Regions from separate parts of the Micromonospora sp. NBRC 110037 genome, predicted to be linked through region 1. Evidence: riboswitches for the same ligand, from Rfam matches in the RefSeq annotation. Region 1 holds a riboswitch; the other holds the start of a gene.
What was found. Region 1 has a riboswitch for thiamine pyrophosphate ahead of thiE (thiamine phosphate synthase). Riboswitches for the same ligand answer to the same signal wherever they lie in the genome.
Positions count from the first base shown of each region.

Region 2: it holds a riboswitch for thiamine pyrophosphate, as region 1 does, so the genes downstream of both, A4R25_RS28405 (ECF transporter S component) here and thiE (thiamine phosphate synthase) in region 1, are expected to answer to the same signal.

Region 1 is NZ_BBVA01000003.1:100,422-116,236, forward strand. It holds gene A4R25_RS10380 (ABC transporter substrate-binding protein) at 1-736, shown strand, start outside; gene A4R25_RS10385 (ABC transporter permease) at 865-1,698, opposite strand; gene A4R25_RS10390 (ABC transporter substrate-binding protein) at 1,801-2,829, opposite strand; gene A4R25_RS10395 (ABC transporter ATP-binding protein) at 3,114-3,896, shown strand; gene A4R25_RS10400 (LLM class F420-dependent oxidoreductase) at 3,899-4,849, shown strand; gene A4R25_RS10405 (cupin) at 4,846-5,154, shown strand; gene A4R25_RS10410 (hypothetical protein) at 5,229-7,829, shown strand; gene thiC (phosphomethylpyrimidine synthase ThiC) at 7,876-9,459, opposite strand; gene thiD (bifunctional hydroxymethylpyrimidine kinase/phosphomethylpyrimidine kinase) at 9,477-10,265, opposite strand; gene A4R25_RS10425 (thiamine phosphate synthase) at 10,262-11,035, opposite strand; gene A4R25_RS10430 (thiazole synthase) at 11,098-11,871, opposite strand; gene thiS (sulfur carrier protein ThiS) at 11,877-12,077, opposite strand; gene thiO (glycine oxidase ThiO) at 12,068-13,198, opposite strand; gene thiE (thiamine phosphate synthase) at 13,192-13,818, opposite strand; TPP riboswitch at 13,813-13,924, opposite strand; gene A4R25_RS10450 (DUF559 domain-containing protein) at 14,043-14,954, shown strand.
Region 2 is NZ_BBVA01000014.1:769-15,134, forward strand. It holds gene A4R25_RS28385 (acyl-CoA dehydrogenase family protein) at 299-2,272, opposite strand; gene A4R25_RS28390 (DUF6328 family protein) at 2,381-2,884, opposite strand; gene A4R25_RS28395 (sugar isomerase domain-containing protein) at 2,976-3,725, opposite strand; gene A4R25_RS28400 (alpha/beta fold hydrolase) at 3,722-4,558, opposite strand; TPP riboswitch at 4,635-4,741, shown strand; gene A4R25_RS28405 (ECF transporter S component) at 4,817-5,407, shown strand; gene A4R25_RS28410 (ABC transporter ATP-binding protein) at 5,526-6,944, shown strand; gene A4R25_RS28415 (energy-coupling factor transporter transmembrane protein EcfT) at 6,941-7,741, shown strand; gene A4R25_RS28420 (hypothetical protein) at 8,004-8,297, opposite strand; gene gndA (NADP-dependent phosphogluconate dehydrogenase) at 8,642-10,084, shown strand; gene A4R25_RS28430 (hypothetical protein) at 10,100-10,324, opposite strand; gene A4R25_RS28435 (hypothetical protein) at 10,446-10,631, opposite strand; gene A4R25_RS28440 (isoprenyl transferase) at 10,702-11,514, opposite strand; gene recO (DNA repair protein RecO) at 11,511-12,383, opposite strand; gene A4R25_RS28450 (DUF4097 family beta strand repeat-containing protein) at 12,486-13,265, shown strand; gene A4R25_RS28455 (acyltransferase) at 13,272-14,366, opposite strand, start outside.

The DNA.
Region 1 (15,815 bases):
CTTCAGGCTCGCCCCGAACGCCGCCGACAGCGCCGCCGCGCTCGCCACCGAACTGGACCGGCGCGACATCCGCAAGGTCGCGCTGCTGCACAGCGCCGACGGTTACGGCCAGGAAGGGCTCACCGCGCTGCGCCGGGAACTGGAAAAGACCACGGTGCGGCTGGTCGGCAACGAATCGGTGCGGCTCACCGACACCGAGGTCGGCACGCAGGTCAACGAATTGATCGCCGCCAAGCCGCAGGCCCTGATCCTCTGGACCACGCCGGAGCAGGCGACGCTGGCCGCGACCACGGCCCGGCAGAGCAAGTTCCGCGGGTCGCTGTTCTTCGACGCCGCGGCCGCCGGCGACCTCTTCCTGGGCCCGTCGGCCCGCTCCACCGAAGAGGCCACGCTGATCTTCACGCAGACCATGGTGATCGACGACGTGATCGCCACCACACCGGCCAAGGCGGCGCGCCGGCAGTGGTTCCAGGAGTACACCGCCCGCTTCGGCGGCTACAACGGCTTCTCCTCGTTCGCGGCCGACGCGGTCCAGCTGATCGTGGACGCCGAGCAGCGCGCCGGTGGCGAACCGGGCACTGTCGACCGGGACGCGCTGCGCGACGTGCTGGAGACCTCGCAGCTGGACGGGCTGTCCGGGCCGATCCGGATGACGCCGGACAACCACTCCGGGTTGATGCCGCAGGCGTTGACGACGCTGGTGGCGCGTGGTGGTCGCTGGCGGCTCGCCGGTTAGTCACTGTTGGGGCGTGGCCCCACCGCAACCGGCTCCGGGCGGTCAGGCTTGATCCCTGCGCCGGTTGCGGTGGGGCCACGCCTGTCGTGGTCGGCCGCCATCCGTGGGTTGAGGTCTACTTCCGAGGGTCAGCGGGCTGAGGTGGTGGCCTTCACCCAGGGCAGGGCCAGGCGCTCCACGAGGCTGAGGGCGGCGTAGAGCGCGATGCTCATCAGGGCCACCAGCACGATCGCCGCCCAGGCGGTGGCGGTGTCGCCGACGCCGTTGTACTGCAGGATCTGGTAGCCCAGACCGGGACGGTCCGAGTAGAACTCGCCGATCACCGCGCCGATCGCGGCCAGCGGCATGGCCACCTTGAGCCCGACGAAGATCTGCGGCAGCGCGGACGGGAAGCGCACCTTGCGGAACGACTGCCACCACGAGGCGTTCAGCGACCGGCTCAGCTCCGCCAGGTCCGCCGGCGTGGTGGTCAGGCCGGTGGCGGTGGAGAGCACGATCGGGAAGAAGCAGAGCAGGAACACCATGGTCAGAATGGGTTTCTGACCCCAGCCGACGGCCACCACCAGCAGCGGCCCGAACGCGATCTTCGGGACCGCGTTCACGGCCACCAGCAACGGCGCGAACATCCGCTCGACCCGGCGGGACGCGGCCAGCGCCATCCCGATCAGCACCCCGGCGGCCGACGAGAGCAGGAAGCCGAGCACCGTCATCCAGGTGGTGATGCCCAACGCGGGCAGCAGCACGTCGGTGGCGTTCGCGAGGGACTCCCCCACCGCCTGCGGCGGCGGCAGCGCGGCCGGGTGCACCAGGTTCAGCCCCGAGGTGACCAGCCACCAGCCGGCCACCGCGATCACCAGGCCGAGCGCCGGCAGCCCGACCGCAGCCGGACGTACGGCGAACCGGCGCCGGACCGCCGGGCGCGGCTGTGGCGCCTCCGGCCGGGCCTCGGTCAACTGTGTCAACGTGTCCTCCTCTCTGCGCCGGTCGGTGCGACCGGCACGGGAAGGGGGTGCGCCCCGCCGGGTGTCCGGCGGGGCGCACCCCCGTTGGCCCGAGCGGACCGGTCAGGCCTTCGGCGCGAGGTCGAAGTCGATGATCTGGTCCGGGGTGAGGTCCTGCTTGAGCGCGCCCGCGCCCTTCAGCAGGGCGATGCTCTTGGCCACCCGGCCGCTGTCCAGCGTGCCGATCGCGGTGCCGGAGTTGCTCGACCGGACGTACGCGGCCATCAGCTGAAGCTCGGCGGAGGCCGCGGCCGGGACGGCGGCCGGCACGTTCTTCTTCAGGATCTCGGCGGCCTCGTCCGGGTTCGCCAGCGAGTACTCCAGGCCCTTGAGCAGCGCGGCGGTGAACTTCTTCACCATCTCCGGCTTCTCCTTGGCGAGCTTCGTGGAAGTGATCAGCGCGTTGCCGTAGAGGTCCTGCATCACGTTGCTGTATGGCAGGATGACCGGCTTCTTCTTGGTCACCGTCTCCACCGTCGGCTGGCCGACGACGAACTGGCCGATGCCGTCCACCGCGCCGGAGCCGAGCATCGGCATCAGGCTCTGCGCCTCACCGTTGACCCAGGTCACCTTGCTGCCGTCGATGCCGGCGAGCCGCGCGTACGTGGGGAAGAGGTTGCGCACGACGGAGGAGGGGGTGTCCGCGAGCTTCTTGCCCTCGAGGTCCTTCGGGGTGGCGATGTTCTTGCCCTCGACCGTGACGATCGCGGCCATGGTGCGCTGCTGGATCGCGGCCACCGCCACGAAGTCCTTCGCCAGGCCGTTGCCGAGCTGGAGGATGCCACCGGTCAGGTCGATCGGGCCGAACTGGGCCTGCCCGCCGGTGATGGTCTGGATGACGGAGCCGGTGCCCTGGCCGGGCTTGATGTCGACGTCGAAACCGGCCTCCTTGAAGAAGCCCTTGTCCTTCGCCACCCAGGCGTAGGAGTCACGGCCGAAGTTGCCGAACGAGGTGAGGTACGTCACCTTTTCCAGCGCGCCGCCGTTTCCGCCGCCGCTCTCGGACTTGTCCGAGTCGCTGCTGCAGCCGCCCACGAGGGCGAGGGCGGTAGCCAGAGCCGCGGCGGCGACCGTACGGGTCAGCCTTCTCATCAGTGCACCATGTCCTTTCCGACCAGGACTTTCTCGCCGGTCGGGTCGTGGGTCCGACGGGGCCGGCAGGAGGGTTGGGCCGACTGGACCGTCGTGAGGGGACTCTTCGCGCGCAACAGCGTACGAGAAGGCGGATGGTGTGCCCCCTCCGTCCCGGTTGCGGAACGGAAACGAAGTTGCGTGACGGAAAGCGGACTGACGTCCACCCCGGACAGTGCTATAAGCACCGTCCGCTACGCTAGCCCGGCTCGCATTCGGACGACGTGGAAGGGAGCCGGCGGAAGATGATCCGACTGTCCGGGGTGTCCCGCACCTTCGACGGCCGATCCGGGCAGGTGGAGGCGCTGCGCGGCATCGACCTCGACGTCGCCGAGGGCGAGTTCGTCGCCGTACTCGGCCGGTCCGGCTGTGGCAAGTCCACGCTCCTGCGCATGATCGCCGGCCTGCTCCCGGTCAGCGGCGGCGAGATCACCGTGGCCGGTACGCCGATCACGAAGCCCCGCCGCGACGTGGCCATGCTGTTCCAGCGGCCGGCCCTGCTGCCCTGGCGCACGGTGCTGGACAACGTGCTGCTGCCGGTGGAGATCTTCGGCTGGCGCCGGGCCGAGCACCGCGACCGCGCCCGCCAGCTGCTGGAGATGGCCGGGCTGGGCGGCTTCGAGAAGCGGCTCCCGCACGAGCTGTCCGGTGGCATGCAGCAGCGCGTCTCGCTCTGCCGGTCGCTCATCGGCTCACCCCGGGTGATGCTCATGGACGAGCCGTTCTCCGCGCTCGACGCGCTCACCCGCGAGGAACTCTCCGGCGAACTCCAGCGGGTGCACATGGAGACGAAGGCCACGATCGTCTTCGTCACCCACTCGATCGACGAGGCGGTGCTGCTCGCCGACCGGGTCGTCGTGCTCAGCCCGCGCCCCGGCCGGATCCGCGAGGTGGTCGAGGTGAACGTCCCCCGGCCCCGCACGCTCGGCCGGCACGAACACCTGGCCGATGTCGCGCGGATCAGCGCCGAGCTGCACGAACTGCTGATGGAGCGGGACGCCCCCGGCGTACCCGTGGGAGGACGGTGACCATGCGGGTCTCGGTCTTCACCGAACCCCACCGCGGAGCGGACTACGACGACCAGCTCCGGTTCGCCCGGCTGGTCGAGGAGACCGGCTTCGAGGGCTTCTTCCGGGCCGACCACTACCGGGCGATGGGGGACGAGCCGGCGCTGCCCGGCCCCACCGACGCCTGGCTGACGCTCGCCGCACTGGCCCGGGAGACCTCCCGGATCCGGCTCGGCACGCTCGTCACGTCCGCCACGTTCCGGCTCCCCGGGCCGCTCGCCGTCATGGTCGCCCAGGTCGACCGGATGAGCGGCGGCCGGGTCGAGCTGGGCATCGGCGCCGGCTGGTACGAGCGCGAGCACACCGCGTTCGGCATCCCGTTCCCGCCGGTCAGCGAACGCTTCGACCGGCTCGCCGAGCAGCTGGAGATCGTCACCGGGCTGTGGCGCACCCCGGCCGACGAGACGTACAGCTTCACCGGCGAGCACTACCGCCTGGTCGACGCGCCGACGCTGCCCAAACCGGTGCAGCAGCCCGGCCCGCCGGTGATCGTCGGCGGCCGGGGACCGAAGCGCACGCCCGAGCTGGCCGCCCGCTACGCCGACGAGTTCAACATGCCGTTCAAGAGCGTGGCCGAGACCGCCTCCGCGTACGACCGGGTCCGGGAGGCGTGCGACCGCACCGGCCGGGACGCCTCCGGCCGGGCCCCGCTGACGCTCTCCGCCGGCATCGTCGTGGCGATCGGACGCACCGACGCCGAGGCGCAGCGCCGGGCCGCCCCGCTGCACGTCACGAGCGCGCTGCCGCCGGAGGACCCGGTGGTCGGCTCCCCCGCCCAGCTCGTGGACCGGATCGGCGAGTTCGCCGCGATCGGGGCCACCCGGGTGCACCTGCGCCTGATCGACTTCGACGACCTCGACCACGTGGAGCTCATCGCCGCCGAGGTGCTCCCCCGACTGGACGGACCACGATGACCGAACTCTCCACCGACCTCGAACTCGGCCCGGTGGGCCAGGAGATCGTGTACGAGAACGACCGGGTACGGGTCTGGCACATCCGGCTGGAGCCGGGTGAGCGGCAGCCGCTGCACCGCCACGACCACCCGTACCTGGTGGTGGCGGTCCAGGGCGCGAAGAACGTGGTGCAGACGATCGACGGCACCACCATCGACGCCGACGAGCCGACCGGCGGCGTCGTCTACCGGGATCCGGGCGCGGTGCACATGCTGACGAACGTCGGCGACACCACCTACCTCGCCCGCCTGGTCGAGCTGAAGTAGCCACGCCGGCAGGTTCGCCGCGCCGCGCGGCGGCAAGGTGGCGATCGGGGGCACCGGGCCGTAACGTGCCGGACATGGCCTTTCGGACGTGGGGCAGGCTGCTGCTCACGGCGCTCGGAGTGAGCGTACTGGCCGGGGCCGGCCAGTTGGGCATCGCGTACGGCTTCGGAGTCGTCCGCCTCGACGGCGCGTTCGTCGACGCCTCGGTGAACAGGTGGCCCGCCCAGCTCGTCTGGGTGGGCTGGTTCGCCGTGGTCGCCACGGTCGCCGGAGCCGTCCTCACCGAGCGCTTCGCCCGCCGCGACGACCTCCTCGGCGGCACCACCGAACTGCTCTCCATCGCCGGCGTCAGCGCGCTGGGCGCGACGGTGGTCGCCCCGCTGTGCATGCAACCGGCCCGCGCGGCCGAGCTGGCCGGATCCGTCGACCCGGTCTGGGCCGCCGGTGTCTGCGCCGCGCTCGGCGCGGTGGTCGGCGCGGGCGCGGCGATCGCCGTACTGCTGAAGCCGCCATTCGGCTGGGGTGTGGCGATCACCGCCGGGATCGTCTGGCTGCTGGCGCTGCTGTCCGTCGCGCCCACCATCGTCTCGGACCGCCCGCTGGCATCCGTCCGTCTCGGCGTCCTCGAACCGTCCTGGCTGGACCCGGCGGCCGCGCAGCGCCTGTCCATGCTGCTGCTGCCCACCCTGGCCCTGCTCGCCGGTGGCGCGGTCGGCGTGCTGGCCCGCCGCGCCGGATGGCCGCCGCTGGTCGGTGGCGCGGCCGGCGCGGCCGGTCCGGTGCTCGTCGCGTTCGCCTACCTGACGGCCGGCCCGGGCGCGGCGACCGACAGGTACCAGATCGCGCCCTACTACGGCGCGCTGATCGCTGTCGTCGCCGGTGCGCTCGGCTCGACCGCCACCACGATGCTGCCCCGGCCGGTCACCGCCGGCGGCGATCCCGATGCAATCGAGGCCACCGACATCCTCGCGCCGCTGCCGCACTCGGCCGCTCCGGGCGTACCGGCCGCGCCGCCCGTGCCTCCGGTGACGAGCGGCGCCGCCGCGCCCGCGCACTGGAACTGGCCGGAGCCCGGCGGCTCGGCCACGGCGACGGCTCCGGCCGGTACCGATCTTCCCGCCGCCGGCCGGCCGGCCCTCGCGGATCTGCCCGCCGCCGATCTGCCGACCGCTGCGGAACGGCCGGCGGGTGAGCGCCCGGCCGTCGCCGACACGAGCCACGGCCAGCCCATGCCGGGTCTGCTGCCCCCGGGGCGCCGGACCTCGGCCATCGACGTCCTCGCCGCGGGCCGCCCCGACCCGGTCGCGGGTCCGGGCACGGGTCCGGGCACGGCCCACGCGGACAGCACCGGCGAGGCGGCCACCACGGACCGTCCGGCCGCTCCCGACCCGGCCGCCGGTTCCGAAGCCGCCGATGGAGCGTCCGGGCAGGCCACCGGCATTCCGGCCGACAGCGAGACCGCTACCGGCACCGGCACCGGCACCGGCACGGACGATGCCGCACCGGCGCCGGAAGCGGCGGCGACCACGCCACGGGTGACCCGGCCGCGCCGCACCCGCGCGGGCCGGTCCAGCGGGACTACCGACGGGCCGGTGTCATCCGCCGACGGCACAGCACCCCGCCCCGGAGACGTCACCACTCCCAGCGCCGGCGCGGGCACCACCGCGAAGGACGCATCACCGGCCACCGCCGACAGCCACGTTCCCGGCCCGCGTACGGACAGCGGCGCCCTCGCCGGGCCGGTCACGGCCGACGCGGGCAGTGACACCCCCGCCGCGCCACCGGCCGAAGCCCCCGGAGACACCGGCGCGGCCGGCCGCGCCGCACGCCCCCGGCGTACCCGCACTCCGAAGGCGCCGCGCGCCACCGGTCCGGCCTCCCCCGGCCCGGCCGAGACCGCGCCGACGACACCGGGCGGCCGAACCGAAGCTGCGCCGAGCGGGGGAGCCGACGCCGAGCCGACCCCCCAGGCCACGAACCCGGACCGGGACGACACGAGCACCGACTCGAACGTGGTGGCGCCGACCGGGCGTACCGGACGCAACTTCTTCTTCGACGACCCGGCGCCCGCCCCGTCGACCCGGCCGCGGTTCGCGATGTTCGAGGACGTGACCGGGCAGCCCGGCGAGGTGCGCCCGGCCTGGCCGATCACCCCGGCGGGCCGGCCGCACCGCGCGACCGCCGAACCGGACGCGCCGGACCGGGACGCCGCGGACGCGGTCGCCCCGGGCGAGCCGGCGCCGCGTCCCCGGCACCGTGGTCTGCCCGAGCCGGGTGCGAGCACCGGTTGGGACGCGCTCGCCACGAACGCCCGCCCGGCGGGGCCGCTCGCCCGGACGGAGGCGGGGATGCCGCTCGCCCGGCCGGAGGCGGCGACTGCCGTACCGGGCGAGGCGGGTGCCGCGCTGCCCGAGGCCACGGAGACGGAGGCGGACTCCCGGCGCGGGCGGCACTCCGGACCGGACGACGCCGACGCGCCCGCCGGGAAGTCGAAGGCCCGGCGCGGCCTGTTCCGGCGCAACCGGGCCAAGGATGAGCCGGAGCCGGCCGAGCGTACGGCCGAGCCGACCACCGCGGCCGACGACGAGTACGTGGACTGGGTCGCCGGTCTCGCCTCGGACGACAACGCCGACGACGCCCGCTCGCTGCGTACCGGGCGGCACCACCGCGACTGAACGAGCACCGGGGCGGGCCGGGACACCAGGCCCGCCCCGGCTCCGGTCACGCCAGTGGCAGGTAGACCCGTGACCCGCCGGCGACGAACTCCTCCGACTTGTCGCGCATGCCCCGCGCGGCGTACTCCTTTAACTCCTGCGTGATCTTCATGGAGCAGAACTTCGGGCCGCACATCGAGCAGAAGTGCGCGGTCTTCGCGGGCTCGGCGGGCAGCGTCGCGTCGTGGTACGCCCGTGCGGTCTCCGGGTCGAGCGCCAGGTTGAACTGGTCTTCCCAGCGGAACTCGAACCGGGCCTTGGAGAGCGCGTCGTCCCACGCCTGCGCGCCGGGGTGCCCCTTGGCCAGGTCGGCCGCGTGCGCGGCGATCTTGTACGCGATCACGCCCGCCTTCACGTCGTCGCGGTCGGGCAGCCCGAGGTGCTCCTTCGGGGTGACGTAGCAGAGCATGGCGGTGCCGAACATGCCGATCATCGCCGCGCCGATCGCCGAGGTGATGTGGTCGTACGCGGGCGCGACGTCGGTGGTCAGCGGCCCGAGCGTGTAGAACGGCGCCTCGTGGCACCACTCCTGCTGGAGGTCCACGTTCTCCTTGATCTTGTGCATCGGCACGTGCCCGGGGCCCTCGATCATCACCTGGACGTCGTACCCCCAGGCGATCTTCGTCAGTTCGCCGAGCGTGCGCAGCTCGGCGAACTGCGCCTCGTCGTTCGCGTCCGCGATCGAGCCGGGGCGCAGCCCGTCACCGAGGGAGAACGTCACGTCGTACTTCGCGAGCAGCGAACACAGCTCCCGGAAGTTGGTGTAGAGGAAGTTCTCCTCGTGGTGCGCCAGGCACCAGGCCGCCATGATCGAGCCACCCCGGGACACGATGCCCGTCACCCGGTCCACCGCCAGCGGCACGTACGGCAGCAGCACCCCGGCGTGTACGGTCATGTAGTCGACGCCCTGCTCCGCCTGCTCGATGACGGTCTCGCGGAACACCTCCCAGCTCAGCTTCACCGGGTCACCGCCGACCTTCTCCAGCGCCTGGTAGATCGGCACCGTGCCGATCGGCACGGGCGCGTTCCGCACGATCGCCTCGCGCGTCTCGTGAATACGCTTGCCGGTGGACAGGTCCATCACGGTGTCCGCGCCCCACCGCGTGGCCCAGGTCAGCTTCTCCACCTCCTCGGCCACCGACGAGGTGACAGCCGAGGTGCCGATGTTCGCGTTGACCTTCACCAGGAACGCCTTGCCGATGATCGCCGGCTCGCACTCCGGGTGGTTCACGTTCAGCGGCAGCACGGCCCGACCGGCCGCGATCTCGTCCCGCACGAACTCCGGCGACACCGACTCCCGGATCGCCACGAACTCCATCTCCGGCGTGACGATCCCGGCCCGCGCGTACGCGAGCTGAGTCGGACGGGTTCCGGCCAGCGGCGTACCGGCGCCGCGTACCGGGGCGACGTCGCCGCGCTCGGCGATCCACGGCCCGCGCAGCGCGGGCAGCCCCACCTCCGGGTCGGAGCCGGGACCGGAGGTGTCGTAGAGCCGTACCGGTGGGTTGTCCCCGGTCAGCGGCACCTCGGCGAACGGCACCCGGATGTCCGGGCGCGGCCCTTCCACGTACACCTTGCGACGTGCCTGCATGACAGCCTCCCTGTCGCTCATGCGGACCAGCCGAAGTGGTCCAGCGGGCCGCGTCCCGCGCCCAGCTCCCAGGTCCGCGCGCCGGTCAGCGCGCGGGTGACGTACTCCTTGGCGGCCGCCACCGCGACCGGCACCGCGTCACCCGCGGCGAGCCGGACCGCGACGGCGGCCGAGAACGAACAGCCGGTGCCGTGGTTGTGCCGGGTGTCCACCCGGGGCGCGCGCAGCAGCCGAGTGGTTCCGCCGCCCGACAGGACGTCCACCGACTCGCCGTCGGCGTCCACGTCACCGCCGGTCACCACCACGAACGCCGGTCCGCGCGCCGCCAGCGCCTCGGCCGCCGCCACCATTTCCTCGACCGTGCCCACCGGGCCTCCGGTGAGGGCCGCGGCCTCCGCGCAGTTCGGCGTCGCCACTTCCGCGTACGGCAGGAGCCGCTCGACCGCCTCCACCACGCCGAGCCGGTGCCCACTGGTGGCGACCAGTACCGGGTCGACGACCAGGTGTGGCAGCCGCCCGGCCCAGGCCGCCTCGGCCACCGCGTCGGCGACCGCCGGGGTGCCGAGCATGCCGCTCTTCACGGCGCGCACGTCGAAGTCGCCGAGCACGCTGTCCATCTGGTCGCGCACCGTCTGCGGGGGCAGCGGCAGGACGGCGTCCACGCCCCTGGTGCTCTGCGCGGTGACAGCGGTGAGCACGCTCGTGCCGTACGCGCCGAGCGCGGCGAACGTCTTGAGGTCGGCCTGGATGCCGGCTCCTGCTCCGGAGTCGGATCCGGCGATGCTGAGAACTGTTTTCGGCGTCACTGGTCTTCTCCGGTGGTTTGACGGCTGCGGCCGACAGTGGTTGCGGTTCGGGGCTGCGGCCGACCGTGCCCACTCCGGGCGGTCAGGCTTGATCCCTCCGTGGGCACGGTCGGCCGCAGCCCTGTCGCGTGCGGGCTTGCGTCGGATCGCGCGGGGTGGGTGCGCGCCAAGTGGGTGGCCGCCTCCTGGAAGGCTCTGCCCAGCGTGGTGGCGGTTTCTCTCGGGTCGTCCGCGCGCATGATCGCGCCCAGCACGGCTACTCCGGCGGCGCCCGCCTCGACGCATGCGTGGACCTGGTCCGGGTTCTCGATGCCGCCCAGCGCGAGGACGGGCACGGGGCTGACCGCGATCAGCTCGCTCAATCCGCCCGGTCCCAACACAGGGCCGTAGCCGGGTTTTGTCTTTGTCTCGTAGAGCGGGGACAGGGTGGCGTAGTGCTCGGTGGTGAGGCGGGCCAGCTCGGCGGTGTCGTGGCAGGAGCGGCCGACCAGGCCGACGGCGGGCGGCGGGTACGGGCCGGCAGCCGGTAGGTGCACCGCGTCCCCGTCGAGCGGGTCGGGTCCGGCGACGACGAGCGTGCCGCCCGCGTCGGCGAGGATCGCGCGCAGGTCGACGGCGAGCGCGAGGCGTTCGGGGCGCGGCAGGTCCTTCTCCCGCAGCACCACCCACCGCACTCCCCCACCCACGGCAGCCGCCACCACGTCGACGAGCGCCCCCCGGGCCACCCGCCGATCGGTCAGCAGCACGACCCCGCTCGGCCCGCCCTGGATCTTGGTACGCGGCCGCCCCTCGGGGGGCGCCTCCGTACCAAGATCCGCTACGCGTGAGGCGGTCACAGGTCGGGCCGTCCCTCGTCGGGGGTGGACGGCAGGGCGTGGAAGCGGCGGGTGATGCGGCCCGCGCCGTACGCGAGGCGGCCGGCCTCGACCGCGTACCGCATCGCCGTGGCCATCGCGACCGGGTCGGCGGCCCGGGTCACGGCGCTGGCGAGCAGCACCGCGTCGCAACCCAGCTCCATGGCGAGGGCGGCGTCGGAGGCGGTGCCGATGCCCGCGTCGAGCACCACCGGCACGTCGACCGCCGCCCGGATCAGCCGGATGTGGTGCGGGTTGCCGATGCCCAGCCCGGAGCCGATCGGCGACCCGGCCGGCATCACCGCCGCGCAGCCCACGTCGGCCAGCCGCCGCGCGAGCACCGGATCGTCCGACGTGTACGGCAGCACGGTGAACCCGTCCGCGACCAGCTCCTCGGCGGCGCGCAGCAGCTCCACCCCGTCGGGCAGGAGCGTGCGCTCGTCGCCGATCACCTCCAGCTTCACCCAGTCGGTGTCGAACGCCTCCCGGGCCAGGTGCGCCGTCTTCACCGCCTCCACAGCGGTACGGCAGCCGGCGGTGTTCGGCAGCAGCCGTACGCAGCACCGCTCCACCAGGTCGAGCAGGCCACCCGACCCGCCGGGCGTGGTGTCGACCCGGCGCAGCGCCAGCGTCACCAGCTCGGTGCCGGCCGCGCGGATCGCCGCCTCCAGCACGTGCAGGTTCGCCGCGCCACCGGTGCCGAGGATGAGCCGGGAGCCGAACCCGACCCCGCCGATCTCAAGCGTGGACATCCTGCTCACCCGCCCTGGGTGGCGCTGAGCACCTCGACCCGGTCGCCGTCGCGCAGAACGCTCGCCGACCAGCCGCCGCGCGGCACCACCTCGCCGTTCACCGCCACGGCGAGCCCGCGCTCCCGGTCGGTGACGGTGCGGACCACCTCGGCGACGGTGACGCCCTCGGGCAGCGTCCGGCCGGTGCCGTTGACGATCAGTTCCACGTGCGCTCCTTCCCGAAGCGGTCCGGGGTGAAGGGGGCGAGCGCGGGATCCGGCTCGCCGGTGACGATCAGCTCGGTGACCAGGTCGGCGGTGACCGGGGTGAGCACGATGCCGTGCCGGTGATGTCCGGTCGCGGCGAGCACACCCGGCTGCCCGGGCAGCGGCCCGATGATCGGCGCGTTGTCCGGCGTACCAGGGCGCAGCCCGGCGACTGCCTCCACCAGCTCGTACTCGACGAGTTCCGGCACCAGCTCCGTGGCGGCGCGCAGCAGTGTCAGCACGCCACCGGCGGTGACAGCGGTGTCCGCGCGCTCCTCGACCGTCGCCCCGACCACGACCTCGCCGCTGTCCCGGGGCACCAGGTAGACCGGCTCGCTGTCCGCGTACCCCCGGATCACGTGCCGGAAGCCCGGCGGACCGCCACCCGGCGCGCGCAGCCGCAGCACCTGGCCCTTCACCGGCCGGACCGGCAGGCCGGTCAGCGCAGCCGCGCCGCAGCCGGCCGCGACCACAGTGACCCGCGCGTCCACCTCGGACAGCGCGCCGACGCGCGCCGGGCGCAGCTCCACGCCGGCGCGCTCGGCGGCCGTGCGCAGCGCGACGACCAGCCGCCGCGGGTCGACCTGGTGGTCGCCGGGCGCGACAGCGCCGCCGCGCACGCGCGGCGCCAACGCCGGCTCGCGGTCGCGCAGCTCCGAGGGACGCAGCGGCGTGATCGGCAGTTCCAGGCCCTGCTGGTACGACCACAGCCGCCTCGCCTCGGCCAGGTCGTCGGCAGTGAGCCCGACGACGAGCGTGCCCTCGGTGCGGTAGCCGATGTCGACGCCGCTCGCCCCGGCCAGCTCGGTCGCGAAACCGGGCCAGCGGGCGGCGGACTCGACGAGCAGCGCGGTGAGTTCGTGCTCACCGAAGTACGCCTCGGCGACCGGCGACAGCATCCCGGCGGCCACCGACGACGCGCCCGACCCGGGCCGGTCGTCGTGCACCACCACGCGCAGTCCACGTTGCGCGCACCGCCACGCGATCGCCCACCCGACAGGCCCGCCCCCCACCACCGCCACGTCGTTAAGGAAGGGCCCCCTGTTAACGCCTCCGGTAGAGGAAGGGCCCCCTGTTAACACGTCAGGGCCCGCAGCAGCTCGGCGGTGGCGTGCGCGGGATCGGCTGCCCCGCTGAGCGCGCCGACCACCGCCACCCCGTACGCCCCGGCGGCCCGCAGCGCCGGCACGCTTGAGGCGGTCACCCCGCCGATCGCGATCACCGGCACGGTCACCGCTTCGGCGACCGCGCGTATCCCCTCGGGGCCGATCGGTTCCGGCAGGCCGAACTTGGTGGTGGTGGCGTGGCACGGGCCCACGCCCAGGTAGCTCGCGCCCGCGTCCACCGCGGCCCGGGCGGTCACCGGTTCGCGGGCGGTCGCGCCGAGCACCGCGTCCGGGCCGAGCACCCGGCGCGCGGCACGCACCGGCAGGTCGTCCGCGCCGACGTGGCCACCGGCGGCGTCCACCGCGAGCGCCACGTGCAGCCGGTCGTTGACCAGGCACTGTGCTCCGTACGGCCGGCAGGCGTCGACCACCAGCCGGGCCAGCTCGTACGCCTCCCGGTCGGTGGCGTCGTCCTCCACGCGCACCTGCACGACGAGGTCTGCGCCCGCCACGGGCAGTGCGGCACGCAACACGGCGAGCGGGTCACGCCCCGGCCGGGTGTCGGTGATGAGATGCAGTCGTCCCAGGGACAGCACGGCAACGCTCCTCCCTGCGCCGGCATTACCCGGATCAGGTTCGACGGTCGGGGGCTCCCAGCCCCCCTCTCAGCCCGGTCCGCACCGGGCTCCCGTGGGTCACTTGCGGCCTACCGTACGACGCCTCCCGCCCGTACGGAAGCCCGGGTGAGGTTTTTCCCAGGAACCAGCCGTCCGCCGGATCGGGGCAGCGGGTGACCGTCCCGTCACGACACGCTGCCTGGGTGTCCGTTCCCGCCCGTGTTCCGCGCCGCCTAGAGATCCTGCCGTTCCGGGGCAGCCGTGCCGTCTCCGAAGGGCTACTCACCTGGACGATGCTGCGCGGGCAGACCTGGATCCGCCTGCTGCCGGACGTGTACGTGCACCGCGACGGGTACCGCGCCGACGACCACCGGATGTGGTGCGAGGCGGTGGCGTTGCGCCTGCCGCCGGGTGCCGTGCTGGCGGGGCGCAGCGCCGCGTGGTTGTTCGGCGCGGACGTGCTCCCCCGCGACGCGCCGGTGACAGTACTGTTGCCGACTGCTGCGCGGCTGCGACCGCACCCACGGTTGCGGTTGGTCCGGTCACCGCTGCCGGAGCGGGACCGCACCCTCGTCGGCGGGCTGCCGGTCACCACGCCCCTTCGCACGGCGTTCGACCTGGGCCGGCAGGGCTCACTCGCCGAGGCGTTGGTCGCCGTCGAGGCGCTGCTGCGTCGCCGGGCCGTGAAGCTGCCCGCCCTGCGGGCCTACGCCGCCGCCCGGCCGGGCTGGCCGGGCGCTCCGCTGTTGCGCGAGGTGCTGGCGCTGGCCGAGCCGTTGAGCGAGTCCCCGATGGAGACTCGCCTGCGGCTGCTCCTGCTCGACGCCGGCCTCGGCCCGCTCACCGCCCAACACGAGGTACGCGCCGGCGGACGCTTCGTGGCCCGGGTGGACCTGGCCTGGCCGGCGCTCCGCCTCGCGGTCGAGTACGACGGCGACCACCACCGCGAACGGGCTCACTTCCGCCGTGACGTGGCTCGCCTGAACGCGCTGCGCGCAGCCGGGTGGCTCGTGCTCCGCTTCACCGCCGACGACGTGCTACGCCGGCCCGACGCCACAGTGGCCCTGGTGCGCCAGGCCTTGGCAGAACGTCGTGCCACCGAGGCGAACCACTGATCCGCGCCCGCGGCCACGAGCCTCACCCCGCTACGCCCCCGGCCCGCCACACGTCACCGCTGGCCCCCATTTCGCCACCTACCACCCACCGGACCACCCACCACCCACCGGGCCCCCATTTCGCCACCTACCACCCACCGGGCCCCCGGCTCGCCGCCCGCCACCCGTTGGGTCCCCGGTTCGCCACCCGTCGAGCCGCCCGAGACACCACGCGCGTCAGAGGCCCGCCCGCAAACACCCATCGCGTTCCACTCGTCGCCAGATCCAGCCCCGAGTGGAACGCCATGGGTGTCATAAGGGCCTTGAGACACCCATGGTGTTCCACTCGTCGTGAGCGCTGCCTCTGGGTGGCACGCCATGGGTGGCTGACGCGTGGGCGAGCCTTGATGGGGCGCAGGCCGCGCGGGCGCGCCCCCAACCGAGGGCGCACAGTCCACGTGCGGGCGGAGCCGAACGCGTGGGTGAGCTGAGCGCGCGGGCAGCCCGGTGTGCGCAGGCCCAAACGGGTGAGCACACGCCCCGACGCACACACCCGACACACGAGCACACGCCCGACGTGCAAACCCGAGCGCGCCAGCACACGCCCGACGTGCAAACCCGAGCGCGCCAGCACACGCCCGACGTGCAAACCCGAGCGCGCCAGCACACGCCCGACGTGCAAACCCGAGCGCGCCAGCACACGCCCGACGTGCAAACCCGAGCGCGCCAGCACACGCCCGACGTGCAAACCCGAGCGCGCCAGCACACGCCCGACGTGCAAACCCGAGCGCGCCAGCACACGCCCGACGTGCAAACCCGAGCGCGCCAGCACACGCCCGACGTGCAAACCCGAGCGCGCCAGCACACGCCCGACGTGCAAAC
Region 2 (14,366 bases), on a different contig from region 1:
CTTCCTCTGGCACCACGTGACACCGCGTAACGGGTCGCTGGCCCCGCCTGAGGACCGCCGGTCCGACGGCACGCCGCAGGTCCGGCACCACGGCCACGGGCCCAGGCCACGCCGCGACACCAGCCCGCTCCCCCGGTTCGGGAACGGAGACCGGTGGGGCGCGGCCGAAGTTCCTGCGCGGCCGGGCAGTCGCCGGACTCCGCGTGGACCGACGGGCGACGCCGTCCGCAGGCGCAGCACGCCGGAACCCGGCACCGCACCGGCGGACGACGACCGCCGGTGCGGGCGTAGCGGTTGGTCAGCCGGCGGGCGGGATGCGGCGGCGCACGTCCTCCGCGGTGGACGGGCCGGGTTCCCAGCGCGCCACCCAGGGCAGGTCGTCCGGCGGCGTGAGGACACCGTCCTCCACCGAGGCGTACCGGCCGGCGACGATGCGCTTGGCGGCGGCCACGTCGACCGAGTCGGTGTTCGACCACAGGCCGGTGAACAGCTCGTCGACGCGCAGCCGCGCCTGACGGCAGAACAGGTCGGCCAGCTCGACGTTCTCCGGGTGCGCGTCCCGCTCGGCGTAGGCCCGGACGCAGACCGCGCTCATCGCGAACAGCTCCGCGCCGATGTCCACCACCCGGCCGAGGAACGCCTGCTTACGCTCCATCTTCCCCTGCCACCGGGACATCGCGTAGAACGTCGACCGGGCCAGCTTGCGGGAGGTCCGCTCGACGTGGCGCAGGTGCCCGGCCAGCGGCCCGAACTCCTGGTACGCCCCGGGCGTCTGCCCCTTGCCGACAGCGAGCGTGGGCAGCCACTTGGCGTAGAAGGCGCCGGCCCGCGCGCCCGCCTTCGCCTTGCGGCCCAGCCCGGCGTCCGGGTCGATGATGTCGCCTGCCACCGACAGGTGCGCGTCGACCGCCTCGCGGGCGATAAGCAGGTGCATGATCTCGGTGGAGCCCTCGAAGATCCGGTTGATCCGCAGGTCACGCAGGAGCTGCTCGACGGCGGCGGGCCGTTCGCCCCGGGCGGCGAGCGAGTCGGCCGTCTCGTACCCGCGTCCGCCGCGGATCTGGATCAGCTCGTCGGCGATCCGCCACGCCATCTCGCTGGCGTAGAGCTTGACCAGCGCCGCCTCGATCCGGATGTCGTTGCGGTCGTCGTCGGCGAGCATGCAGGACAGGTCGAGCATGGACTCCATGCCGTACGTGGTGGCGGCGATGAACGACAGTTTCTTCGCCACCGCCTCGTGCTCGGCCACCGGTCGGCCCCACTGGACCCGGTCCGCCGCCCACTCCCGGGCCACGTTCAGCGCCCACTTCCCGGCGCCCACGCACATGGCCGGCAGCGAGAGACGGCCGGTGTTCAACGTGGTCAGCGCGATCTTCAGGCCCTTGCCCTCGCCGCCGATCACGTTCTCGGCCGGCACGAACACGTCGTGGAAGCGGGTGAGGCTGTTCTCCAGGCCGCGCAGCCCGACGAAGGAGTTGCGCCGCTCGACGGTGATGCCGTCGCTGTCGCCCTCCACCACGAACGCGGTGATGCCGCCGCGCCGCCCCTCGCCGGCCGGCACCCGGGCCATCACCACGAGCAGGGTGGCGAGCGTGCCGTTGGTGGCCCAGAGTTTCACCCCGTTGAGCCGGTAGCCGGTGCCGTCCGCCGTCGGCTCGGCGGTGGTGGCGAGCCGGGCCGGGTCGGAGCCGACGTCCGGCTCGGTGAGCAGGAACGCGGAGACCTCACCGGCGGCGAGCCGGGGCAGGAACCGGTCCTTCTGCTCGGGTGTGCCGAACATCTTCAGCGGCTGCGGCACGCCGATCGACTGGTGCGCGGAGAGCAGCGCGCTGACCGCCGGGCTCACCGAGCCGACGAGCATCAGCGCCCGGCAGTAGTGCAGGTTGCTCAGCCCGAGTCCGCCGTACTTGCGGTCGATCTTCATGCCGAACGCGCCCAGCCCGGCCAGTCCGTGGAACACCTCGTCGGGGATGCGCGCGTCCCGCTCGATCGCCTCACCGTCCACCTCGGACCCCAGGTACGCCCGCAGCGAGCCGAGGAACTCGTCGGCACGGGCCACCTCGGCCGGGTCGGGGCGGGGCCACGGGTCGATCAGGTCGAGCCGGAACCGGCCGAGGAACAACTCCTTGCCGAAGCTGGGCCGGTCCCAGGCCGACTCGCGGGCCGCCTCGGCGACCTGGCGGGCCTCCTTCTCGGTGACCTGGCCCGCCTCTCCGGGCAGCGGCCCCGCGCCGTCGGGGGACTCGGGCCGGCTGTTCTGTGTCGTGGTCACGGCTGCCTCCTCGTCGGTCCGGCTGCGTCGACGCGCTCGACGAAAACGACGCTACCCCCGGGTGTTACCCAGGGGTAGCGCCGCGTGCACGTCCGATTTGGCGGACGGTCAGCCGCCGGTGAGCGTCTGCGGGTCGTCGTCCTCGTCGTCGATGTCGTCGTCGCCCCAGTTGCGGCGGCTGAACGGCAGGATCGCCCAGAAGATCAGGAACCAGAGGCCGGTGAGCGCGCTGAGCAGGAACGCGATCGGCCGGTCCAGCACGAAGTCGGAGACCAGCAGGACCGAGCTGACCATCGCGATCAGCATGAAGAACAGGCCGCCGGTGGCCATCCGGTGGGCGAAGCGGACCAGTTCCGGCTTGCGTCCCTGGCGGAACAGCGCCCGGTGGAACGCCACCGGAGAAATGATCATCGCGGCGGAGGCGGCGGCGGTCAGCAGCGCCAGGATGTAGACGTCACGCTGGAACTCGGTGGTCCGGTCGAACCCGGCGCTGAACGGCAGCGTCAGCAGGAAGGCGAACAGGATCTGCACGCCGGTCTGCGCGACGCGCAGCTCCTGCAACAGATCGGCGAAGTTGCGCTGCCAGCGCTGCTTCTCGGATTCCTTCGACACTCGCGGACCTCCCCGGGAGACGGCACGGCCGGCGGGTGAACGCCCACCGGCAGGACCGCCTGTGCCCCGTACGGATGATCACGAAACCGGTTCAGGAACCGCGGCGGATCCGCCCCGCGTACCGTGCCTCCAGCTCGGCGTTGTGCTCGTCGCCGCCGGTGATGTTCGCGGACAGGTAGACCGGCGGACGCTCCCCCGCCGTGACCAGCCGGGCCACCACCTCGGCGACGATCTGCTGGGCCAGCAGCGCCGCGGTGATCGACGAGACCGCGCCCACCGCGCCGCCGCCCGGCAGCGGCAGCGTGGCGTCGCCGTACGGGGCGCCGTTGTCCAGCACCACGTCGGCGAAGTCGGCGAGCTTGCGGCCGGACGGGTGCCGCGACGTCATCCGGGCCGAGTGCTGCGCCGACGTGATCGCCACCAGCCCGTGCCCGCGTTCCTTCACGATGGACGCGAACTCGACCATCGCCCCGTTCACGCCCGAGTTCGAGGCGAGCACGAACACGTCCTGCGGCCGGATCGGCGCCAGCTCGTAGAGGCGGTGCGCCACCGCCGGGTCGCGTTCCAGCTTCGGGCCGAGCACGTCGGCCGGGTCGCCGCCGACCAGCACCAGGTCACGCAACGCGATCCGGTTCGTGGGCACCAGCCCGCCGGCCCGACCGGCGATCTCCATGGCCAGCGCCTCGGAGTGCCCGGTGCCGAACGCGTGCACCACACCATCGGCGCGCAGCGCCGCTGCGATCAGGTCGGCCGCGTCGGCCACGTTGCGCCGCTGTTCGGCGGCGACCCGGCCGATCGTCTCGGTCACCACCGCCAGGTACGCCTCGGCGCTCACCGTCATGCCTCCTCCGTTCCTGCGCACCGGGCGAGGATCGCCTCGGCCAGCGGGCCGGGCGCCTCGTCCGGGATCCAGTGGCTGACGCCGGGCAGCGTCACGAACCGGTAGTCACCTGTGACGTGCGCGGCGCACGCCTGCGCGGCCGTCCGGCCGATCGCCACGTCCTTGTCGCTCCAGACGAACGTGGTGGGCACCCCGACCGGGGCGACCGCCTTCATGTCCGCCCCGGTCATCGCCCGGTACCAGTTCAGCGCCGCCGTCAACGCCCCCGGCTCGCGCATCGGCTCGGCGTAGCGCGCCACCGCGCGGGCGTCGCCCACGCCGCTGAGCAGCTTGCGCAGCGTGGCGGCGTTCCACGCCAGCAGCACCCGCTCCGCCGTACCGGGCTTGCGGAACAACGCGATGTACGCGGACTTGACCTTCTGCCGCGGGTCGGTGGCGAGCGCGTGCCCCATCGCGGCCGGGTGCGGCACCGACACCGCGGTCAGCGTCCGCACCCGCTCCGGGTGCGCCGCCGCCAGACCCCACGCCACGATCGCGCCCCAGTCGTGGCCGACCAGGTGGGCGCGGGTCACCCCGAGGGAATCCAGCACGCCGGCCGCGTCGGCCACCAGCTCCGGAATCCGGTACGCCCCGACGTCCGCCGGCCGCGCGCCGGGCGAGTAGCCGCGCTGATCGAGCGCGTACGTGCGCAGCCCGGCGGCGTGCAGCGCGGGCGTCACCGCGTCCCACTCGCCGGAGTGCTGCGGGAAGCCGTGCAGCAGCAGGACCGGGTCACCGCCCTCGGGGCCGCCGGCGCGTACCTCGAACGTCAGTCCCCGCGCATCCACCAGCATGATCGCCACCATACCGACACTCGCCCTGCTGGGCCGGGGCCCGTGGTCGGTGCTAGCGTCTGCGACGAGACAACTTCACATCCGACAGGGGAGCGCACAGCGCTGAGAGTGCGGGCCGGTGCCCGCAGACCCTCGAACCTGATCTGGGTAATGCCAGCGCAGGGAGTTCGGTCGACCTCCAGCCGCGTCGCCGTCCGGTGACCACCGGGCGCGGCGTGCGTCTTCTCCTGGTTCACCTCGACGAACTGGGAGCCAACCGTGAACCACACCGACAGCAACCGCTGGCGTACCGTCGACATCGTCGTCGCCTCGGTCATCGCCGTCACCTTCGGCGTCGTGTTCCAGCTCTGGAACATCCTCTGGAAGGGCAGCGACGGGCCGTTCGCCTTCTTCGCCCCGCTCCAGTCGGTCATGTACGGCGTCTGGCTCATCCCGGCCGTGCTGAGCGCGCTCATCGTCCGCAAGCCGGGGGCGGCGCTGCTCACCGAGACCGTCGCCTCGGCCGTCTCGGTGCTGCTCGGCTCCCCCTACGGTGCGATGGCGATCCTCCAGGGCGCGGTGCAGGGCCTGGGCGTCGAGGCGGTCTTCGCGGCCACCCGGTACCGCCTCCACCGGCCGCTCACGGCGGCGCTCGCCGGCGCGTGCGGCGGCCTCTTCGCCACGCTGTTCGACGCTCTCTACTGGTACCCCGGCACGAGCTGGACGACGTTCCGGCTGCCCTACATCGCGTTCGGCGTGCTCAGCTGTCTGCTGGTGGCCGGCCTGGGTGCGGTGGCCCTCACCCGCGCGCTGGCGAACACCGGCGTCCTGGACCGCTTCCCCGCCGGCCGCGACCGCGCCCTGGTCTGAGGCTCGCCTCGCCTCGCCCCGCCCCGGTGATCAAGGAGTTTGCGTCCGCCGGGCACGGTTTTCCGGACGCGAACTCCTTGATCACGCAGGCTGGGCCGGGAGAGGGGGTGGGTGAGCGGTGAGCGGGGTGGTGCTGCGGGGGTTCGGGTGGCGGCACGGGGGACGGAAACGCTGGGCTCTGCGCGGGGTGGATCTTCGGGTGGAGAGCGGCGAGCGGGTGCTGCTGCTCGGACCCTCCGGCGCCGGTAAGAGCACGCTGCTGGCGGCGCTGGCCGGGCTGCTGCCGGAGGACTCCGGCGAGCAGGAGGGCACCGTCGAGATCGACGGGCTGGACCCGCGCAAGGCCCGCGAGCGCGTCGGCATCCTGTTCCAGGATCCGCAGACCCAGCTCGTCATGGCCCGCTCCGGCGACGACGTGGCGTTCGGGCTGGAGAACCGTGGCGTACCCGCCGGGGAGATCTGGCCCCGCGTCGACGAGGCGCTGCGCCGGGTCGGCTTCCCGTACGACCGGGACCGGCCGACCGCCGCGCTCAGCGGCGGCGAGCAGCAGCGGCTCGCCCTGGCCGGCACGCTCGCGCTGCGCCCCGGACTGCTGCTGCTGGACGAGCCCACCGCCAACCTCGACCCGGCCGGCGCCGCGCTGATCCGCCGGGCCGTCGCGAACGCGCTCGACACGGACACCACGATGGTCCTGGTGGAGCACCGGGTCACCGAGGCGCTGCCGCTGGTCGACCGCGTGGTGGTGCTGGAACCGGGCGGCGGGGTGCGCGCCGACGGGCCGCCCGCTGCGGTCTTCGCCGCGCACGGCGACGCGCTGGCCGCCGCCGGGGTGTGGGTGCCCGGCCAGGTCACGCCACCCCGGCACGCCACCACGCCGCCCGGCGACGTGCTGCTCACCGCGGAGCGGCTCGGCCTGCCGCCCCGGCTCGACCCCACCGATCTTCGAGTACGCGCCGGCGAGGCGCTCGCCGTCCTCGGCCCCAACGGGGCCGGCAAGTCGACGCTGGCGCTGCTCCTGGGCGGCCTGCTGAAACCCGGCACGGGCGGCGTCACCGCGTCGGCGGAACTGGCCGGGCGGGACGCGCGCACTCCCCCGTACCGCTGGCGGGCGCCCGCGCTGGTACGCCGGATCGGCTCGGTGTTCCAGGACCCGGAACACCAGTTCGTCACCGCCACCGTCCGCGACGAGCTGGCGCTCGGCCCGCGCCGCACCGGGCAGCCCCAGGCAGCGGTCAGCGCCACAGTGGACGCCCTGCTGGAGCGGCTGCGGCTGGACCGGCTGGCCGGCGCCAACCCGTACACCCTCTCGGGTGGCGAGGCGCGGCGGCTGAGCGTGGCGACGGCCCTGGCCACCGCGCCCCGCCTGCTGATCTGCGACGAGCCTACGTTCGGCCAGGACCGGCGCACGTGGCTGGAACTGATCGACCTGCTCGCCGAGCTGCGCGACGCCGGGCACGGCGTGGTGGCGGTGACCCACGACGAGGACTTCGTGGCCGCGCTGGCCGACCGGACGCTCACCCTGGGGGCGTCCTCGTGATCAACGTCGAACCGGTCGCCGCGCCGGGCGCTCCGCTGGCCCGGCGCAACCCGGTGGCGAAGCTGGCCGCCGCGATGGTGTTCACGCTGATCCTGGTGGCGACGCTCGATCCGGTGGCCCCGGCCGTCGCCATCGCCGTCGAACTCGCGGTGCTGCCGCTGTTCGGCGTCCGCTACCGGGTGCTGGCCCGCCGCGCCTGGCCGCTGCTCGCCGGTGCCGTCGGCATCCTGGTCACGCTTGTGCTCTTCGCGGCCGACCGTTCCGGCCCGGTGCTGCTCCAGGCCGGGCCGATCCTGGTCACCGAAGGGGTGCTCGTCACGGCGCTGGGCCTGGTGCTGCGGATGCTCGCGGTGGCGCTGCCCGGCATCGTCGTGTTCGCCACCACCGACCCGACCGACCTGGCCGACGCGCTGATCCAGAACGCGAAGGCGCCCGCCCGGTTCGCCATCGGCGCGCTGGCCGCGTTCCGGATGGTGCCGCTGCTGGAGCAGGAATGGCGGATGATCAGCATGGCCCGGCGGGCCCGCGGCGTGGACGCCGGCCGCAATCCGGTGGCGAAGCTGCGGCTGTTCGGGTCGACCGCGTTCACGCTGTTGGTGGGCGCGATCCGGCGCGGTACACGGCTCGCCGTCGCGATGGACGCCCGGGGCTTCGACGCGGGTACGCCGCGCACCGTGGCCCGCCCGCAGCGCTTCACCGGCGCGGACACGCTGCTGGTCGTGGGATCGGCCCTCCTGGCCGCCGCCGCTCTGGCGACAAGCATCGCCCTGGGCACCTTCCGCCCCCTGATCGGCTGACCCCCCTCGCCCCGCCTCGCCCCGCCCCCGTTGATCATGAAGTTGACGGCACGGGTTGCCCGTTTTGTCGCCGCCAACTTCATGATCGACCGGCGTCGGGGAAGATCTTGGTAGGAAATGGTCCCTATAGGGGCCGAAATCTTCCAAGATCTCTAGGGACACCGGCGGTGGGGGCGAGCGGCGGGAAGGAGAAACGCTGCCCGGGCAAGGACCCGGATGAGGGGCCTGCCCGGGCAGCGGGCGACGGGAACCGGCCTGCCGGTCAGCTCCGGCGGAACGCGTAGAAGCGGGTCTGGCCGGCGCGCTGGCTGCGCCCGGTGACCCGGGCCTGCCGCCCTGCCGGTGGGCCGGATCGGGGCGGCGTCGCGGGCGCGCTGGGCAGGACCGGAGTCTCCGGTGACGCCGAATGCGGCGCCGCGTCCAGGGACACGGCGGACGCCACCGGCTCCGTCGGGAGCACCACTGCGGGCGGCGCGGTGAGCGCGTCGAGCGCCGGCGCGGTCACCTGCGGCGAGGACTGTTTGCGGGACTTCTTCGGATTGCGCTTCGCGGGCATTCGCGGGCCTCCTGTCGTGCGGGCGCGCCGACCGGGACGCGCCGAGCGAGGGCTCCGGCGCATTCCGATCACGACAGACACCGCGACCGACGGTGGCGGGGAAGGATGCGGACGCCCGGAGCAGGACGGGTCCACGGCACTCGCGGCGGTGGACCGGGCTCGGAGGTGGGGCGTCACATACGCATGCGGCAACGCTATCGCGCCACCGGCGAGTCCCGCAGCCGAATTAAGCCGAGGGACGTACGGCCACCCACCGGTCACACCCTGTGGACACCGTGGCCCACATCCTCGACGGCCGCGATACGGTCGCAGCACGGCAGTACGGACGAGAGGTGGCGGTACGCATGGCAGAGCAGGCGACGGCGCAGATCGGGGTCACCGGTCTGGCGGTGATGGGCCGCAACCTGGCCCGGAACCTGGCCCGCAACGGCTTCGCCGTGGCGGTGCACAACCGGTCGCCGGAACGTACCCGCAGCCTGGTCGCCGAGCACGGCGACGAGGGCACGTTCGTGCCGTCGGAGTCGCTCGCGGATTTCGTCGGCTCGCTGGAGCGGCCCCGCGCGGTGATCGTGATGGTGAAGGCCGGCGCCCCGACCGACGCGGTGATCGACGAGCTGGTCCCGCTGCTGGAGGAGGGCGACATCGTCGTCGACTGCGGCAACGCGCACTTCGCCGACACCCGCCGCCGGGAGGAGGCGCTGCGCGCGCACGGGCTGCACTTCGTCGGCACCGGCGTGTCCGGCGGCGAGGAGGGCGCGCTGCTCGGCCCGAGCATCATGCCCGGCGGGTCGGCCGAGTCGTACCAGAAGCTGGGGCCGATCTTCTCCAAGATCGCCGCGCACGTGGACGGCGAGCCCTGCTGCCGGCACGTCGGGCCGGACGGCGCGGGCCACTTCGTGAAGATGGTGCACAACGGCATCGAGTACGCCGACATGCAGCTCATCGCCGAGGCGTACGACCTGTTGCGGGCCGGTCTGTCGGCGAGCCCGGCGGAGATCGCGGAGATCTTCCGGGAGTGGAACGGCGGCGAGCTGGGGTCGTTCCTCATCGAGATCACCGCCGACGTGCTCGGCCACACCGACGCGGCAACCGGTCAGGCGTTCGTCGACGTGGTGCTCGACCAGGCCGAGCAGAAGGGCACCGGCCGCTGGACCGTGCAGAGCGCGCTCGACCTGGGCATTCCGATCACCGGCATCGCCGAGGCCACGTTCGCCCGGTCGCTGTCCGGGCACGCCGGCCAGCGCGAGGCCGCCCGCCGGGTGTTCGCCGACGCGGGCGAGAAGTGGCAGGTGGACGACCGGGAGACGTTCGTCGAGGACGTGCGCCGCGCGCTGCTGGCCAGCAAGATCGTCGCGTACGCGCAGGGCTTCGACCACATCCGCGCCGGCAGCCGGGAGTACGACTGGAACATCGACCTGGGCGGCACGGCCACCATCTGGCGGGGTGGCTGCATCATCCGGGCCGGTTTCCTGGACCGCATCCGCGAGGCGTACGACGCGGAGCCGGACCTGGCGACGCTGCTCGTCGCGCCGTGGTTCGCCGAGCGGGTCAGCGCCGGCGTACCGGCCTGGCGACGGGTGGTGGCCGACGCGGCCCGGGCGGGCGTGCCGGCACCGGCCTTCGGGTCGTCGCTGGCCTACTTCGACGCGCTGCGGGCGCAGCGGCTGCCGGCCGCGCTGATCCAGGGGCTGCGGGACAACTTCGGCGCGCACACCTACCACCGGGTGGACCGGGAGGGCTCGTTCCACACGCTCTGGGCGGGCGACCGCTCCGAAGTGGAGGCGTGAGCCCGGCCGGACACCTCACCAGGCCCGCTGGGCGTGCGGGTCGGGCGCCCAGCCGGCCGCCGGCTCGCCGGCCGCCAGTTCGCCGATCTCGCCGGAGCGGACCGCCGGGGTGTGCCCCAGTTCGGCGCACCACCGCTCGGCCAGCTCGGCGCACAGCCCGGCGACCGCGTCCCGGCGGTCCGGTTCCACCAGGTCGGCGGCGGCCAGGGCAGCAGTCATCTCGTACCGGAGATCGCGCATCCTCCACCCCCGTGGCGGGCGCGCACCCGGCGGCGCGCCCTGCGCCGATCGTAGAGCGCAACGCCCCGCGCCCGGCGGGAAAGCCGGATGCGGGGCGTACCGGTCGGGCCGACGTCGCAGGTCAGAAGAACCGGCGACGCCTGGCCTTCTGCGGCCGGATCAGGTCGGCGCCCTTGGTCAGCAGACGGCTCACCCCGGACGGGCCGCGACGGGCCTCCAGGGTGTGGCTGAGCCGGCGCGCGCCGGCCGCCGCCAGCGGCACGGCGACCGCCATGACCGCCCACTGCGCGATCCGCTTCTGAATCATGTGGTTCACCTCCGCGTTTGCTGTCTGGAGGTATCGGTACCCAGAGCGGCGCGCCGGTAAGCCTGCCCCCTCAGGCGCCCGGGGCGACCGGGTTGGGCAGGGCGCCGCCGAAGCGGCGGTCGCGCTGGGCGTACAGCTCGCAGGCGTACCAGAGGTGGCGGCGGTCGAAGTCGGGCCAGAGCGTGTCCAGGTAGACCAGTTCGGCGTACGCGGTCTGCCAGAGCAGGAAGTTGGAGATGCGCTGCTCGCCGGAGGGGCGCAGGAACAGGTCGACCTCGGGCACCTCGGGGTGGTAGAGGTACCGCGCGACAGTCTTCTCGTTCACCTTGGCCGGGTCCAGCTTGCCGGCGGCGACGTCGCGGGCGATCCCGGCGGCGGCGTCGGCGATCTCCGCCTGGCCGCCGTAGTTGACGCAGAACTGCAGCGTCAGCGTCGAGTTGCCGCGCGACATCTCCTCGGCGGTCTGCAGCTCGGAGATGACGCTCTTCCACAGCCGGCCCGCGCGGCCCGACCAGACCACCCGTACGCCCAGGTCGACGAGCTGGTCGCGGCGGCGACGGATGACGTCGCGGTTGAAGCCCATCAGGAAGCGGACCTCGTCGGGCGAGCGCCGCCAGTTCTCGGTGGAGAACGCGTACGCCGACAGGTAGGGAATCCCCATCTCGATCGCGCCCTCGACGGTGTCGAACAGGCTGTGCTCGCCCTGCTCGTGCCCCTTGGTGCGGGGCAGGCCGCGCTCCTTGGCCCAGCGGCCGTTGCCGTCCATCACGATGGCGACGTGCCGGGGCACCGCGGCGGGCGGCAGCGCCGGCGGACGGGCCCCGGAGGGGTGCGGGGTCGGCGGGACCGGCTCGCGGCGGGTCGCCCTCGTCGATCGGATCACTCGGTCATCTCCCTGTTCACACCGGCGACGGGCCCGGCACCGGAGCGCGGCGGGACCACATCCGGTCCCGCGCCGCCGGGCGACGGGACCGCGCCGGCCGCCGGGGCGCCCCGGTCGACCAGCGGCAGCGAGCGTAGCGCGCGTTCCAGATGCCACTGGAGGTGCGCCGCGACCAGCCCGCTGCACTCCCGGCGTACGCCGGTCTCGGCCGCGTCGGCGTACCCCCAGTCGCCGGAGGTCAGCGCGGACATCAGCTCCAGCGTGGCGGGCGCGGGGTGGGCGGCGCCGGGGGGCCGGCAGTCCGGGCAGACGGCGCCGCCGGCCGGTACGGAGAACGCGCGGTGCCGGCCCGGCTCGCCGCAGACCGCGCAGGCGGCGAGCGCCGGCGCCCAGCCGGCGAACGCCATGCCGCGCAGCAGGTACGCGTCGAGCACCAGCGTGGTGGCGTGCTCGCCGCGGGCCAGCGACTTCATCGCGCCAAGGGTGAGCTGGAACAGCCGCAGCGACGGTTCGCGCTCGACCGGGGTGAGCCGCTCGGCGGTCTCGGCGATCGCGCTGGCGGCCGTGTAGCGGGGGTAGTCGCCGAGGAACCGTTTGCCGTACAGCTCGATCGCCTCGACCTGGCTGACGGTGTGCAGCGAGCTGCCCTGGTTGCCCTTGGGGTCACCGGCGAGCTGGAGGTCGACGTGCCCGAACGGCTCAAGCCGGGCGCCGAACCGGCTCGTGGTGCGCCGCACGCCCCGGGCCACCGCGCGCAACCGGCCGTGCCGGCGGGTGAACAGCGTGATGATCCGGTCGGACTCGCCCAGCTTCTGCACACGCAGCACCACCGCGTCGTCGCGGTAGAGCTGTCGGCGGTACCCGGCCATCAGGCCATTCTCCCTCCGGGTGCGATCTCAGGGTCGGCTCGGGGTGGACCGGCAGGCGATCCCGGATGTGCCGGGCGCCGGGCCGGACCTAGTGTGCTGGCCATGGCTTCGCTCCGTACCGCGGTGGCCGCGACCGCTGCCGCCACGCTCATCGTTCTCTCCGGGTGTGACACCCTCTCGTTCCGCCGGCTCGACTACGACCACACCGAGCAGGCGAAGATCACCCGGATCACCGTGACGGAAGACGGCTCCGGGGACGTCGTGGTCCGGGCCAACGGCCCGGCCGACCAGGTACGGATCAAGCGCGTCGTCCGCTACCAGGGCGACGAGCCGACCAGCCGGTACGAGATCAAGGGCGACGAACTCGTGCTGCCCACCGACTGCGGTCACCGGTGCAGCATCTCCTGGGAGGTGACCGCGCCGCCCGGCGTGGCGGTGAAGGGCGGGACCGCCTCGGGCAACGTAGACCTGACCGAGATCGGGGCGGTGGAGTTCACGCTCAGCTCCGGCGACCTGACCATCCGGGGCGCCACCGGAGAGGTCCGCGCGTCGTCCACGTCCGGCAACATCCGGGTGGTCGAGGCGGCCCGCCCGGTGCGGTTGCGGGCCCGCTCGGGCGACATCGAGGCCCGGCGCCTCGCCTCCGCGGTCGACGCCGAGACCACCTCCGGCAACGTCGTCGTGGAACTGGACCAGCCCGCTCCGGCCCGGCTGCACGCCACCAGCGGGGACGTGGACCTGGCCGTGCCGGCCGGCCGCTACCGGGTGCGGGCCGAGGCGAGATCCGGGGACACCGACGTGACGGTGACCGACGACCCGGGCGCGTCAGTGCTGCTGGACGTCTCCGCCACCAGCGGGAACGTGACGGTCACCAGCCGCTGAGCGCGGTCAGTCGGCGGCCGGGGCGTCCCGCCGGTGGCCGCCCGCGCCCGGCGGCGGGTCGTCCGCCCGGTCCACCGCGCGGCGCGGCGACGGGATCCGGGCGCCGGCGCCCACGAGCCCGTCCTGGGCGCCGGCGGGAGCCGGGCTGGCCGGGGCGGCCGCCGCCCGCTCCGCCACGGTCCGCCGCGGCCTGCCGGGCAGCAGTTCCGGGGTACGCCGGGCGGCCACGTCCTCGACCCAGCCGACCATCAGCGTCACCACGCCGACCAGCGCGAAGACCAGCCCCACCCGCAGCCACAGGCCGACCGGGTCGCGTGGCGACCAGCCGACCAGGCCGACGAGCGGGGTGAGCGCCACCACGAACGGCATGTGCCAGAGGTAGATGGTCAGCGCCCGCCGGTTCACCACCGTCACCGCGCGGCCGAGCGCCGGCACGCGGTCTACCCAGGTCACCCCGGTCGGCGCGCGGCCGATCGCGACCAGGATGAACGCGGCCGACCAGAGCGCGTTGCCCAGCGGGATGTCGTTGATGTCGTACCCGCGCGGGCCGGGATGGGTGAAGATCCAGGCCAGGCCGGCCGCGCCGACGACGGCGGCCACCGGCAGCAGCACCCGGTTGCGCATCCGGCGCAGCAGCCCGTCGTGGTGGGCGAAGCCGAGCAGCCAGGCGCCGAAGTAGAGGCCGAACTCGCGCAGCACCGTCGGCGGGTTCGCCAGGATGCCGGCCTCGATCGCGACCAGGAGCAGGTACGGCGCGGCCAGCGTGGGCAGCGGCGCCCGGCGGAACAGCCACAGCACGAACGGTGAGGCGAGCACGAACCACAGGTAGTCCCGCAGGTACCAGATCGGGCTGAGCGCCAGCCCGCCCCAGTAGTTGGCCGGTGGGTCACTGATCGGGAACAGCCAGAGCAGCACCTTCGGGCCGAACGCCAGCCCGGTGAGCAGCATGGCCGGCACGAAGACGGCGGCGACCACCCACAGCGACGGCAGCAGCCGGCGCAGCCGCCGCCCGACCGCGCCCACCCCGCTGCGGTCCAGCGACGCGGCCATCAGCGACCCGGCCAGGGCGAACATCACCGACATCGCCGGGAACACCAGCGT